One region of the Agarivorans gilvus genome, then DNA from elsewhere that is predicted to be linked to it. Evidence: predicted binding sites of a transcription regulator. Region 1 holds the regulator's gene; each other region holds the start of a gene.
The links. The regulator sigma-54, encoded in region 1, starts transcription at its own class of promoters, with help from an activator protein. The targets are predictions, from matches to a motif close to GTTGGCACGNNNNTNGNNT.
Positions count from the first base shown of each region.

Region 1 (3,139 bases):
GTTAAAGGCAGCATGATCAAATACAGCATCGATAAACAAGAAATGGTGGCACAGGGTGATGAAAACAGTCGCGTCACCACCATTTTCTTACCGCAACAACTCAACGAAATTGCGCCACAGGAACAACAGTAACGATGAGTACATTGATTGCTGAAAACCTAGCCAAAAGCTACAAGGGTCGCAAGGTAGTAAAAGACGTAAGTCTCAACGTTGAAACCGGTAAAATTGTTGGTTTGCTCGGCCCCAATGGTGCAGGTAAGACCACTACCTTTTACATGGTCGTGGGCTTGGTTCCCCGAGATCATGGCCGGATTTTAATCGATGATGATGACTTATCCAGCACCGCCATGCACAGCCGTGCCCGAAAAGGGATTGGCTACCTGCCTCAAGAAGCCTCCATATTTAGACGTTTGTCTGTGGAAAAAAATATACTCGCGGTCTTAGAAACTCGTAAAGATCTCGATAAACAACAACAGCAAGTGGCCTTGGACGACCTGTTAGAGGAATTCCATATTGGTCACATTCGAAAAAATCTTGGCATGAGCCTGTCTGGTGGGGAACGCCGCCGGGTTGAAATTGCTCGTGCTCTAGCCGCCGCTCCAAAGTTTATTTTGCTTGACGAACCCTTTGCTGGCGTGGATCCTATTTCTGTTATCGATATAAAAAAGATTATTGAACACCTGCGTGATCGTGGTCTTGGAGTATTGATCACCGATCACAATGTGAGAGAAACTCTCGATGTTTGTGAACATGCCTATATCGTTAGCCAAGGCGAATTGATAGCCTCGGGGAAACCTGAAGAAATACTTGAAAATGAACACGTGAAACGAGTTTATCTCGGTGAACAATTCAAGCTATAGTTAAAGTGCAAGTAAAAAAACACAATACAATAAGAAGAAGGAACAGCGGCAGTTAATGAAAGCATCTTTGCAGTTGCGTCTTGGTCAGCAATTGACCATGACCCCTCAGTTACAACAGGCGATTCGCTTACTCCAGCTTTCAACACTGGATTTGCAGCAAGAAATTCAGGAGGCGCTGGAAAGCAACCCCCTGCTCGAAGCGGATGAGTCACACGCCAGTGACAACGATGCTAATGAAGCTCAATCCCTTAATGACAAAACTAATGATAACAGTGTAAACAACGAAGTGGATAATAGCCAGTTAGAAGCAGGCGATGCGATTAACCAAGACACTGTTTCTGATGACTTACCCGTTGATTCCACATGGGACGATATTTACAGTGCCAGTTCAGGGCCATCCAGCTCAGGCAGTAGCGGTGTGAGTGAAGACAGCGATATGCTGTTTCAAGGTGAAACCGTAGAATCCTTGCAAGACCACTTAATATGGCAGATGCAACTCACCCCATTTAGTGAGGTTGACCAAGCGATTGCGCTAGCCATTATTGATGCGATTGATGAATCCGGCTACCTAACCCAAGATTGTGAACAATTGTTGGAAGGCTTACGTGCCAGTGAAACTAACGATTTAGACGTCGAGCTTGATGAAATTGAAGCGGTATTAAAACGTGTTCAACACTTCGACCCTGTAGGCATTGGCGCTCGCTCTCTTCAAGAGTGCTTAATGATTCAATTAGGCCGCTTTGCCGAAGATACCCCTTGGCTAAAAGAAGCCAAAGACATCGTAACCAATCATATTGATGTCTTGGCTAATCGCGACTTTCGTTTATTGTCGCGTAAAACCAAATTGAAAGAAGATCAATTACGCGAAGTAATGCGTTTGATTCATACTCTAGAACCACGCCCAGGTAATGCGGTTGAACCCAACCAAGCACAATATGTGATTCCGGATGTATCAGTGATTAAGCGCCAAGGGCGATGGGTAGTTGAACTAAATCCTGATGCGATGCCTAAATTACGCGTCAATTCTCACTACGCCTCGCTCAGTAAAACCTCAACCAACGCCAACGATACTCAATTTATTCGCAGCCATTTGCAAGAAGCCAAATGGTTTATCAAAAGCATTGAGAGCCGTAACGAAACCTTATTAAAAGTATCCAACTGCATTGTTCATCACCAACAAGCCTTTTTTGAGTACGGCGAAGAAGCAATGAAACCAATGGTATTGAACGATGTCGCAGAAGCTGTAGAAATGCATGAATCTACGATTTCTCGGGTTACCACTCAGAAATTTATGCATACGCCTCGTGGTATTTTTGAATTGAAATACTTCTTTTCTAGCCACGTCACCACTGATGGCGGCGGCGAATGCTCTTCTACCGCAATTAGGGCACTAATTAAAAAACTGGTAGCTGCCGAAAACAGCAACAAACCGCTTAGCGACAGCAAAATTGCTGATATTTTGGCAGATCAGGGGATCAAGGTGGCAAGACGTACCATTGCTAAATACCGAGAGTCGTTAGCAATTCCACCTTCTAACCAACGAAAAAGCCTTATCTAAGGCCAATAACAGGGGACGAAATCTATGCAAATTAATCTTACCGGACACCACGTAGAAATAACTGAGTCTTTAAAAGAGTATGTCCACACTAAATTTGCCAAACTAACCCGACGATTCGAACAAATAAACAATGTTCATGTCATCTTAAATGTGGAGAAACTGAATCAGATTGCTGAAGCCACCCTGCATTTAAATGGTGGAGAAGTGTTTGCCACTTCAGAACACACCGACATGTACGCCGCCATTGATAGCCTGATCGACAAACTTGATCGCCAGGTTATCAAACACAAAGAAAAACTCACTAAACACTAGTCACCCTAATGCAACTAAATAAAGTACTAAATTTGAACTGCACGCAACGTGCAGTTCAATGTTCCTCAAAAAAACGCGCCCTTGAAATCATTAGCGAACTGGCAGCCAGTCAATTAGACATGACTGCTCAGAGTATTTTTGAGAGCTTGTTAAACAGAGAAAAAATGGGCAGCACCGGTATTGGCCAAGGTATTGCGATTCCCCATGGGCGAATTGCTAGTGAACACCAAGCCACTGCGGTTTTCTTACGCTGCGATCCTGCAATCAGCTTTGACTCCATCGATAATCAACCCGTCGATTTAATCTTCGCCTTATTGGTTCCCGAAGACCAGTGTCAGCAACACCTCAACACCCTGTCTCAAGTTGCTGAAAAACTTAACGATAAACAAATATGTAAACAACTTCGCTG
Region 1 covers NZ_CP013021.1:1,926,733-1,929,871, forward strand. Annotated here, with positions in the region: gene lptA (lipopolysaccharide transport periplasmic protein LptA) at 1-132, shown strand, start outside; gene lptB (LPS export ABC transporter ATP-binding protein) at 135-860, shown strand; gene AR383_RS09025 (RNA polymerase factor sigma-54) at 916-2,418, shown strand; gene hpf (ribosome hibernation promoting factor) at 2,443-2,730, shown strand; gene ptsN (PTS IIA-like nitrogen regulatory protein PtsN) at 2,739-3,139, shown strand, end outside.

Region 2 (3,139 bases), 480 kb from region 1:
CGGAACCATTGGGCTTAAACCCACCGTTTCTAATGAATGAATTAATTTATCTTTCATCACTACCACTCCTATTGCGCTTGGTGAGCATACACGCCACCAAGCGCTCACTTAACCGATAACTTAAAGGGTGTCGTCTTGTTTTAGGCCAATGGCAAATTTATCTAAATAAGCATTGGGCTGTGTTCCATCGTAAACAATGTTGTCAATGAAATGCTTTTGCGGTGGCTTGAAGCCGGTTTCAGTGGCAAAGTCTGGAAACGCACTGGCCTCAATGACACCTTCTGCAATTAACTCTTTAGCGGCTAGCGCATAGATATCTGGGCGATACACCTTCTTAGCGATATCCATGTACCACGAGTCGGGCTTGCTATCAGAAATTTGTCCCCAGCGGCGCATTTGGGTTAAGTACCAAATAGCGTCACTGTAGTAGGGGTAAGTCGCGTTATAACGAAAGAATACGTTGAAATCCGGCACCTCTCGCTTATCACCTTTTTCATATTCAAAGGTTCCCGTCATGCTGTTAGCAATAACCTCGTAGTCGGCCCCAACATATTGGCTTTTTGACAAGATTTTAACCGCTTCGGGGCGATTCTTATTGTTCTCATCGTCCAACCACTTGGCAGCACGGATCATCGCCTTAACCACTCGAATATGGGTATTTGGGTATTCATCGGCCCAAGCTTTGCTTACACCAAATACTTTCTCTGGATTGTCTTTCCAAATTTCGTAATCGGTTACTACCGGTACGCCAATACCTTTAAATACCGCTTGTTGGTTCCAAGGTTCACCTACGCAATAGCCGTAAATGGTGCCCGCTTCCATGGTGGATGGCATTTGTGGTGGTGGAGTGACCGAAAGTAGCGCTTGGGCATCAATTTTTCCTGAGGTATCACCCTTGTGTGGCGCATAGTAGCCAGGATGAATGCCACCGGCAGCCAGCCAGTAACGCAGTTCATAATTGTGAGTCGAGACTGGGAACACCATTCCCATGTTGAAGGGCTTGCCCTGTTTAATATAGCTATCAACAACTGGCTTAAGCGCATCGGCCTTAATCGGGTGAACAGGCTTGCCATCTTCATGCGGAACGTGGGGCTTCATTTGCGCCCAAATGTCATTAGACACGGTAATCGCATTACCGTTTAAATCCATACTAAAGGCAGTAATAATGTCAGCCTTAGTACCAAAACCAATAGTGGCACCTAGCGGTTGCCCTGCTAGCATGTGGGCACCATCTAATTCACCGGTGATAACGCGGTCAAGCAGCACCTTCCAGTTGGCTTGAGCCTCTAACTGAACGTACAATCCTTCGTCTTCGAAATAGCCCTTTTCATAGGCGATCGCCAAAGGTGCCATATCGGTTAATTTAATAAAGCCAAACTTAAGATCTTCTTTTTCCGGCTCGCCTATTTCGGCGTGACTATAAGCCACCACACTACTACTGATTAAGGCAGCGCTGATGCTGGCTTTAATGATGTGACTAAAACGCTTAGGGCTAAATTTGTGCATTCCTTGCTCCTGCTACTGCAAAACTACCAATCGAGGTAGAACCAAAATGTTGCTACACACTCAGGGTTGCCAAGGTCGTGCCAAGATCCAGATCACATTTTTTTAACACTACAAATCATTAACTTATAAAAATCTTTACCTCTAAAGGAGTATTCGTATTTTTTTAATAAATTCACTAACTTAGAACAAAAGCGCACAAACTTGGCGCATAAAAAAACCGGCGATTTTCGCCGGTTTTTTCTGACAGTTGATGTCTAAGCTAATACAGCTAGCAACTCAACTTCAAATACTAGAGCCGCAAAAGGAGGGATGGCCGCACCAGCACCTTGTGAACCATAGGCTAGCTCATGAGGTACGTAAAGCTTCCACTTGTCACCCACTTTCATGCGCTGTAGTGCTTCTGTCCAACCTTTAATTACACCATTTACAGGGAATTCGGCAGGTTGACCACGTTGTACAGAGCTGTCGAATACTTCACCAGAAATCAAAGTACCTTCATAGTGAACTTGTACCTTGCTGGTTGCGCTAGGGCTTTCACCGTCACCTTCAACCAATACTTCGTACTGTAGGCCAGTCTCAGTTTTGTTGATCTCAGGGCGCTTAGCATTTTCAGCCAAGAAGTTCTCGCCTTCAGCCATGGCTTCTTTATGCTGCTCTGCTTTTTTAGCTTCGATTTGCTTAGTGATTTCTTGAAATGCTGCACCGATAACCGCTTCATCTAGTTGCGGTTGCTCGCCTTGCATAACATCACGAATGCCATCAAGCATGGCATTAACTTCTAGTCCGTCGAATGCGGCACGTTCAATTTGTTCACCAATTTGAAGACCGTAACCGTAACTCGCCTGCGCTGCTGCGCCTTGATATTTATCGCTCATTTGAACTCTTAAATCTAATCAATAAATGAAGCTAAAAGGTTAACATAAAGCGATCAAAAATGCCCTTGACGAAGCGTTAAATGGGCTTTTTTTTGTGAATAAGCTTGCCCGGCAAAATAGAGCTGCTGTTGCTCACCAGTAAAATCAAAGCCCAAATGGCGATAGAAACCTTGAGCGTGCTGGTTATCTTGCATTACCCAGCAATATAAGTGCTGCGCCTTGGTTTGCTCACAAGCATGTTTTAATAAAGCTTTGCCGAAGCCTTGGCCAATCCACTCTGGTAACAGATATAGGGCACTGAGTTCTTGGCATTGCGCTTGTTGTTGCAGGCAGATAAATCCCATCAATTCCGCTTGTTCGACAACCCAGGTTTGATAAGCGGCGCTGTCAAGCCGCTGTTGCCAAGCCAGAAAATGCTCAGCAACCGGCAAGGCTTCCAACATATGTACAGTTAATGAATCACTGTGTAAATGCTGCCAGCTTAAGCGCTGCACGCGACATATCGCGAGCGCATCACCAGCATTAGCCAAACGAATAGACACCTTAGTCATTAAAACTGGCTGGGCGCAGGCACTGCGGCGATTTACCCTGAGCAATGGCTTGTTTTTGCAATTGGGTAGCTCGTGCCATTCGCTGTTCCAAGTCACTGATTCGAGTTTGGTTAGAAGGGTGAGTAGACAAAAACTCTGGTACCGAACCGCCGCCGGCTTTGGCCATATTTTGCCACAGGCTAACACTCGCTTTTGGGTCGAAACCGG
Region 2 covers NZ_CP013021.1:1,443,943-1,447,081, forward strand. Annotated here, with positions in the region: gene AR383_RS06775 (ABC transporter permease) at 1-57, opposite strand, end outside; gene AR383_RS06780 (CmpA/NrtA family ABC transporter substrate-binding protein) at 121-1,506, opposite strand; gene AR383_RS06785 (FKBP-type peptidyl-prolyl cis-trans isomerase) at 1,761-2,381, opposite strand; gene AR383_RS06790 (GNAT family N-acetyltransferase) at 2,435-2,932, opposite strand; gene AR383_RS06795 (M48 family metallopeptidase) at 2,925-3,139, opposite strand, start outside.
Region 2: the regulator sigma-54 is predicted to act here: its motif matches at 1,573-1,591, upstream of AR383_RS06780 (CmpA/NrtA family ABC transporter substrate-binding protein).

Region 3 (3,139 bases), 300 kb from region 1:
TAGCAAGTCAACAGGTTAATTTTTACAGTAGCCAAGCTTGGTTGAACTTACGTAGACAAGTATTTGAGCGGGATAATAATCGCTGTGCTTGTTGCGGGGCTTCGCCAGCGCATGACCCTAATACCGTACTTCATGTGGATCACATCAAACCGCGCTCAAGTCATCCTGAATTGGCCTTAGATATCGATAATTTACAAATATTATGCGCAGCATGTAACTTGGGAAAATCCAACCTCTCGCAGCGAAAATGGCGTGAGTAAGTAGTTAAGCACAGTGAGCAGCAGGTAATGAAAAACAGCCTTTCCACAGCGGTAGTCCAAGCGATGGCAGATAGTTTGCTGGCCGTTTACCCAGATTTTAAGCGTGAGCATTTTGTGGCTTTAGCCAGCGATGGGCTGGCCAGCTTAGAGCTTAAACAACGAGTGCAGCATATTATTAATGCCTTAGTGCAGCACCTGCCGCAGGACTTTGCCCATAGCGCCAAGTTATTAACCGCCTTGCCAGACTATTGGGATGCCTTGCCAGAAGCTGAGCGAATGAGCGGCTTTGCGGTGTGGCCCTTAATTGACTATGTTGCCGTTGCCGGTCTTGAGCAACCGCAATTAGCCTATACGGTGCTGGCGGCTTTAACGCCTCGCTTTAGCGCCGAGTTTGCTATTCGTCCTTTTATCGAGCGTTACCCAGAACAAAGCTGGCGGCAGTTATTGGTTTGGAGCCAGGCTGAAGACGAGCATTTGCGGCGTTTAGCCAGTGAAGGCTGTCGCCCACGTTTGCCTTGGGGCAAACAACTAAAGGACTTAATTGCCGATCCTAGCCCAATATTACCGATAGTAGATGCACTAAAAGATGATGCTAGCTTATACGTGCGTCGTTCGGTGGCCAATAATTTGAATGACATTAGCAAAGACCACCCAGAGTGGGTGCTAGATTTATGTCAGTCTTGGCTGGCTAATGCGAGCAAGCCGCGCCAATGGCTGATTAAACATGCAACCCGAAGTTTAATAAAACAAGGCCACCCGAGAAGCTTTACCTTATTGGGTTACACTGCGAAGCCCGCGCTAGTAGTGGAAGAGTTTGCCTTATTGAACCAGCAAGTGAAGCAGGGGCAGGCGCTCACTTTTGGTTTTGCCCTGCGAGCTACCCAGCCACAGCAAAACTGGGTGGTAGATTACGCCGTACATTTCATGAAGGCCAATGGCCAGAAGGCTGCCAAGGTATTTAAGTTAAAAAATATAGCCTTAACCAAAGATGAGTGTTTTGCTATGGAAAAAAGCCATTCTTTTAAGCCAATTTCTACTCGTAACTATTATGCTGGAGAGCATTCTGTTGCCCTGCATGTAAACGGGCAGGAAGTGGCGAGAAGGACATTTTACCTGGAGGATTAAGCTGCACCTGACTGTCAACGTTTTTTACAGTGTATGCCATATTGTATGTTCATTTATTAGAGTCGTTGCTCCAATTGCATGATTTGTATGATCTTTTGAAAGTTGGTTCGGTTCCTGCTTAACGGCTTGGTCAATTTATTATGCTTGTTTGTAATTGTTTGAAAAATATTAATATAATTTCATTTGTGTTATTTTTGAGCAAGTGCTGTACTGATAGGAAAAGTTTTTATGTATTTGGGGATTTCTCGTCGTTTGCTTAGTCTGGCTGCTGCATGGGCATTTTCACTTAGCGCTCAGGCCGGCGTGCTTAATGACTACAACCTCATTTTGACCGGTGATTACCACTACCAAGGTGGTGAAGTAGAAGGCCGTACGCTGTTAGGTGGTAGTTTAAACGCAGCTGGGCATTCGCCAACTTTTGCTATTCGTGAAACCACTAGCGTGGGTGTAGACAGTGTGACCATAGTAGGGGATGTCAATGCTTCTAACATTAACCTCAACGCCGGTAGCTTAAGTTATGGCGGTGCTTACAATGTTGCGGGTAATGTTAACCTTAATGGTGGCGGTAGCTCCGTTCAAAGCATTAATGCGGTTAACCCATTCGATTTGGCTGCGACCTTTGCGGCGGTGGAGGCGGAGCTGCGTGCGGACTCTGCCTATTTCGCCAGCCTGCCAAGTAACGCAGTATTAAACGGTAGCCACTTGTCTTATAGCGGTAGCCAAGACCTTGCGGTATTTAATGTCGATTTCGCCGACATCTTCGCCCAGAACAACAATTTGTCTTTAGATGCAGGCATGGCTGAAACCGTAGTGATTAATGTGACGGGCTATGACGTTGATATTGCTGGTGGCGTAAACTTAACCGGCAATGGTTTTACCAAACAAAGCGACGCCAACAACCTAGGGGCCAGCAATATTCTTTGGAATTTCGTTGAGGCCGAATCTATAGACTTTAATAACTTGGCTGTGGTGGGTTCGGTACTTGCCTTGGACGCCGACATCACTGGCGGCGCGGTATTTGATGGCAGTGTAGCGGCGCAGAGTTATAGCGGCGCGCGCGAGTTCCATAGCCATGGCTTTGATTGGCAGCAACCGCAATTATTACCGGCTTTACCCCCTGCACCAGTCAGCGAAAGCTCCAGCTTAATGTTATTGCTAATGGGCTTGTTGTTGGTGGCTTTATCGCGGTGGCGTCATCGTTAGTCGGTCACTTTGTTTTATAGAAGGCCTCAAGATTGAGGCCTTTTTTGATGGTGCAACCCGTCTTAAATAGGGTTTTGGCTAGGGCGAGTTAGTTTTAATTATTTATGAGCCTATAAGAGCAAAAGCTTCTTTGCTGTATGTGTTTCGAACTAGTCGATTGATAGCGTCAGCTGATAGTGCTGATTTTGCCCTGACGGCGATATACTTTTCTTTGCTGGCCTAAGAAAAGTATACAAAAGAAAGGCCACCCCGCATCTTCTTAATTCCTGCGTTGCTCATCAAACAGCGCGCCTGCGCAACTCGCTTCGCTCAAACAGTGCTCGGCTTTATCGCTGTTTGGCTGCGCTACTCGGCGAAGATGAAGGGACTCGGTGTGGCTATCTTCAGTGTTATTCAAAGCTAGTGGTTAGTTCTACCCAGTCTTGATATTTGGTTCTTGGTATGTTCATTTTTAACAGCTCAAGGCCTATCATATCGAATGTATTAATACTATGCCCGTGTTTGTAAGATTTCGATATGTTATCTAAAAATTCCGGTGCCTCCGTTTTTAT
Region 3 covers NZ_CP013021.1:2,222,843-2,225,981, reverse strand. Annotated here, with positions in the region: gene AR383_RS10475 (HNH endonuclease) at 1-260, shown strand, start outside; gene AR383_RS10470 (DNA alkylation repair protein) at 288-1,385, shown strand; gene AR383_RS10465 (choice-of-anchor A family protein) at 1,614-2,588, shown strand; gene AR383_RS10460 (KAP family P-loop NTPase fold protein) at 2,978-3,139, opposite strand, start outside.
Region 3: the regulator sigma-54 is predicted to act here: its motif matches at 1,487-1,505, upstream of AR383_RS10465 (choice-of-anchor A family protein).

Region 4 (3,139 bases), 1.5 Mb from region 1:
TGGGTTTATGCTCAATCAAACAAAATCGTGAATACTCATCAAATTCATCCTGCTCCATTCCATCTTCACGGATCGGTTCAAAATTAAGCTCTTCGCAATATACATCATGGCGGATCCGAAATGCTTCTTTTACTGTATCGGGCTCATAAGCCACTACTGGGCGTAAATATTCAGAAAAATGCTGAGCAATTAACTTCGCCTCACGCTTAACCAATAGCGAAATACCTCCCCTTACTACGGCTCCAATATAAGGGTAAGATGCGAGATTTTTGACATATTTATTACGAATCATAATTGGCTCTCAAAGTTTGAAATTAATCAAAACACCAGATTCAAATTATTATTAGTTTAGATAGGTTTGATAAAAAAAGCGCAGACAGAGCTGCGCTTTTTATTATTATGCTACACATTAAGCAGCTTTATTCATTATTATGCGCGGCGGCGAATAGACGCTAAGCCTAACAAACCTAAACCAAAGATAGCTAAGGTACCTGGCTCAGGAACACGAGCTGCCGAGATAGCAAAGCCAGCTTGTAACTCATTGGTTTTTTGTTCTTCTGTTAAGAAGCCAATACAAGTTGCAGCGTCACCACAATCGATATCATCCAGCACTGTTAAACCCTGAAGACGAGTAGTCAAGGTATACTCATACTCATTATACCCATCGAATGGGATAGTAAAGCTGTTAGTCAAGTAGATATCCCCATCCACCACTTGATAAGTCACGTCTGGCCCCAATACCAAAGTAAATAAGTCAGAACAACCAGCTACGTTAATCCCCTCTTCGCCCACTAAAGTATCACCATATTTACAAACACCACCAGTGGGTGTGTTATAAGTTTCTTCAAAAATAACAGCAAATTGAAGCACGGGAGCAATAAGCTCGGGGCCCACTACGGGTGCGGTAGGTGTTAAAAACAAACCATCAAATAATGTAGCCGCAACCAAAGTATCACCGGTTACACCCCAGTTTTCATGGGTAAGGCCGGTACCTGTTGCAAAATCTAAGGTGCCAACACCATCAACAACGCTGGTAGTTACTGAATCAGATTGCGCCTCACCAATTTCCAAAGCGCTACGCGGGTTGCCTGAACCATAGGGGGCCCCCCAGGTTAGAGTTTTAGGTAACTCACCACCAAATAAATCTTCAACATCAAATACATCTAAGGTTGCCCCTGTAGCATCGATACCTGAAGGATCAATAGAATCAGTACTGGAAGTCCATTGATCAAAGCCGGCATCATTAAGATATGTCCAGTCGGTAATCAGAAAAGCGTTAGCAGAAATGCTTGCCACACTTAAGCCTGCCGCTAAACAAGTTAATTTAAATTTATTCATATCGCCCATCCATTTGGTCATCACTAGTCGAGATACAAACCTAGTAAAGCAATTGCAATGCCAACTTTAAAAACCTTTATTTATCAGTTACATAAAACAAAGCAAATAAAAACTTGTCATTAGAATGTAAAATAAATCGACACTGCTAGCAGCCACTGACTAAGGCCTGAGTATAGCCATTATTTCAAAACGATCTTCTTGGCAATATTAAACATTAAACGCTGTAAAGGATTTCGATTGCCCATAGGGCGCCAGGTTTTTTTAAACTTGTTACGATAAGCATCAAAGTGAATGCCGTAAGGAGCGGTAACCAACTCACCTCGGTTTAACAAAATCTTAAGCACATAAGTGCCTGCCACTCCGCCGCACAGCTTGACAGCCATCGGCGTGGACGGACCTTTTTTAGCATGAAAATCTGCTCTACTCGGATCAACCAAATAAGGCCGTTGTAACATGGCGGGCGAAAGGCCAATTAGAAACTTGATGTACTGTTCATTTTCACTTTTAGCATCTTCAAAACGAAAGTACTCTTCATAACTCATGCCTCCCGGCATAAAGCAGAGAAAAGCGCAGCCCATACCTAAAGGTGCGGCAGTCACCAAAGGGATATTTTTTTCTAAACACTTTTTAAACACCAACTTTCGAGCTTCCAAAGCGAAAAAATCTAGGCTATCAACATAAACATCCACACCGTCTAAAAACTCATCGACATTATGCTCGAATATGCCTTCAGGAAATGACTTAAGCTCCGCTTCAGGATTTATATCTAAGCAAATTTTTTCCATAACTTTGACCTTTGCTTGACCAACGGTCGACATAAAAGCACCGGCTTGACGATTAAAGTTATGCACTTCATATTCATCGAAGTCAGAGATATGAAACTTACCTATCCCTAAACGCGCTAAGGTGACAATGTGTTCGCTGCCCACACCACCGGCGCCAGCCATGGCAACCCGTTTTCCCCTAAGCACTTGTTGCTCGGCTTCTGTTATCCAACCAATATTTCTAGAAAAGGCATCTTGGTAGTTAAAACTCATCACTTAATGTCCCTATCATATCTGTCTGAGTACAAGGGTACTCCAGTCATTTTTACTCTAAGCAATTTGCCTTAGCTAGAGCTAAAAATTAAGATGAAAGCCTAGTTTAAGGAAGTATCCTCTATGAAAATCACCTTGGTTCTGATCATTAGCTTGGTTTCATCACTGTTTAGTGTAGAAGCTTCCAGCGCACTTGCTGATACTATTGAAAAAGTGAAGCCCTCAGTGGTAGGCATCGGCACCTATAACCGCTTAAACTCCCCTCGCGCCAACCTTCGCGGCACCGGTTTTGTTATAGCAGACCATTTAGTGGCCACCAATGCCCATGTATTACCAGAGAGCCTCAATCAACAACAAAAGGAAAAACTAGTCATATTTATTGGCCAAGGACGCTCCCCTGAAATACGCTTTGTTAGCTTAGTTGCCAGCGATACAGAGCATGATTTAGCCATATTAAGAGTAGAAGGCCAAGCCTTACAAGCATTAACTCTCTCCCAGCAAAAGGTAAGAGAAGGTGAATTATACGCATTCACCGGCTTTCCCATTGGTGCAGTGCTAGGGCTTTATCCGGTAACTCATCGCGGTATCATTTCCAGTATTACGCCAGTGGTTATCCCGGCGCGCAATGCAAATGAATTAAGCCTAGCCCAACTAAAAAGGCTTAAGTCTCCCTATAATATTTATCAGTTAGATGCGACAGCTTACCCCGGAAATAGTGGTAGCCCACTCTACCACCCCAAACTGGTGAAGTAATTGCCGTTATC
Region 4 covers NZ_CP013021.1:3,391,216-3,394,354, reverse strand. Annotated here, with positions in the region: gene AR383_RS16100 (PEP-CTERM/exosortase system-associated acyltransferase) at 1-292, opposite strand, end outside; gene AR383_RS16095 (THxN family PEP-CTERM protein) at 430-1,338, opposite strand; gene AR383_RS16090 (ThiF family adenylyltransferase) at 1,518-2,375, opposite strand; gene AR383_RS16085 (S1 family peptidase) at 2,499-3,128, shown strand.
Region 4: the regulator sigma-54 is predicted to act here: its motif matches at 1,385-1,403, upstream of AR383_RS16095 (THxN family PEP-CTERM protein).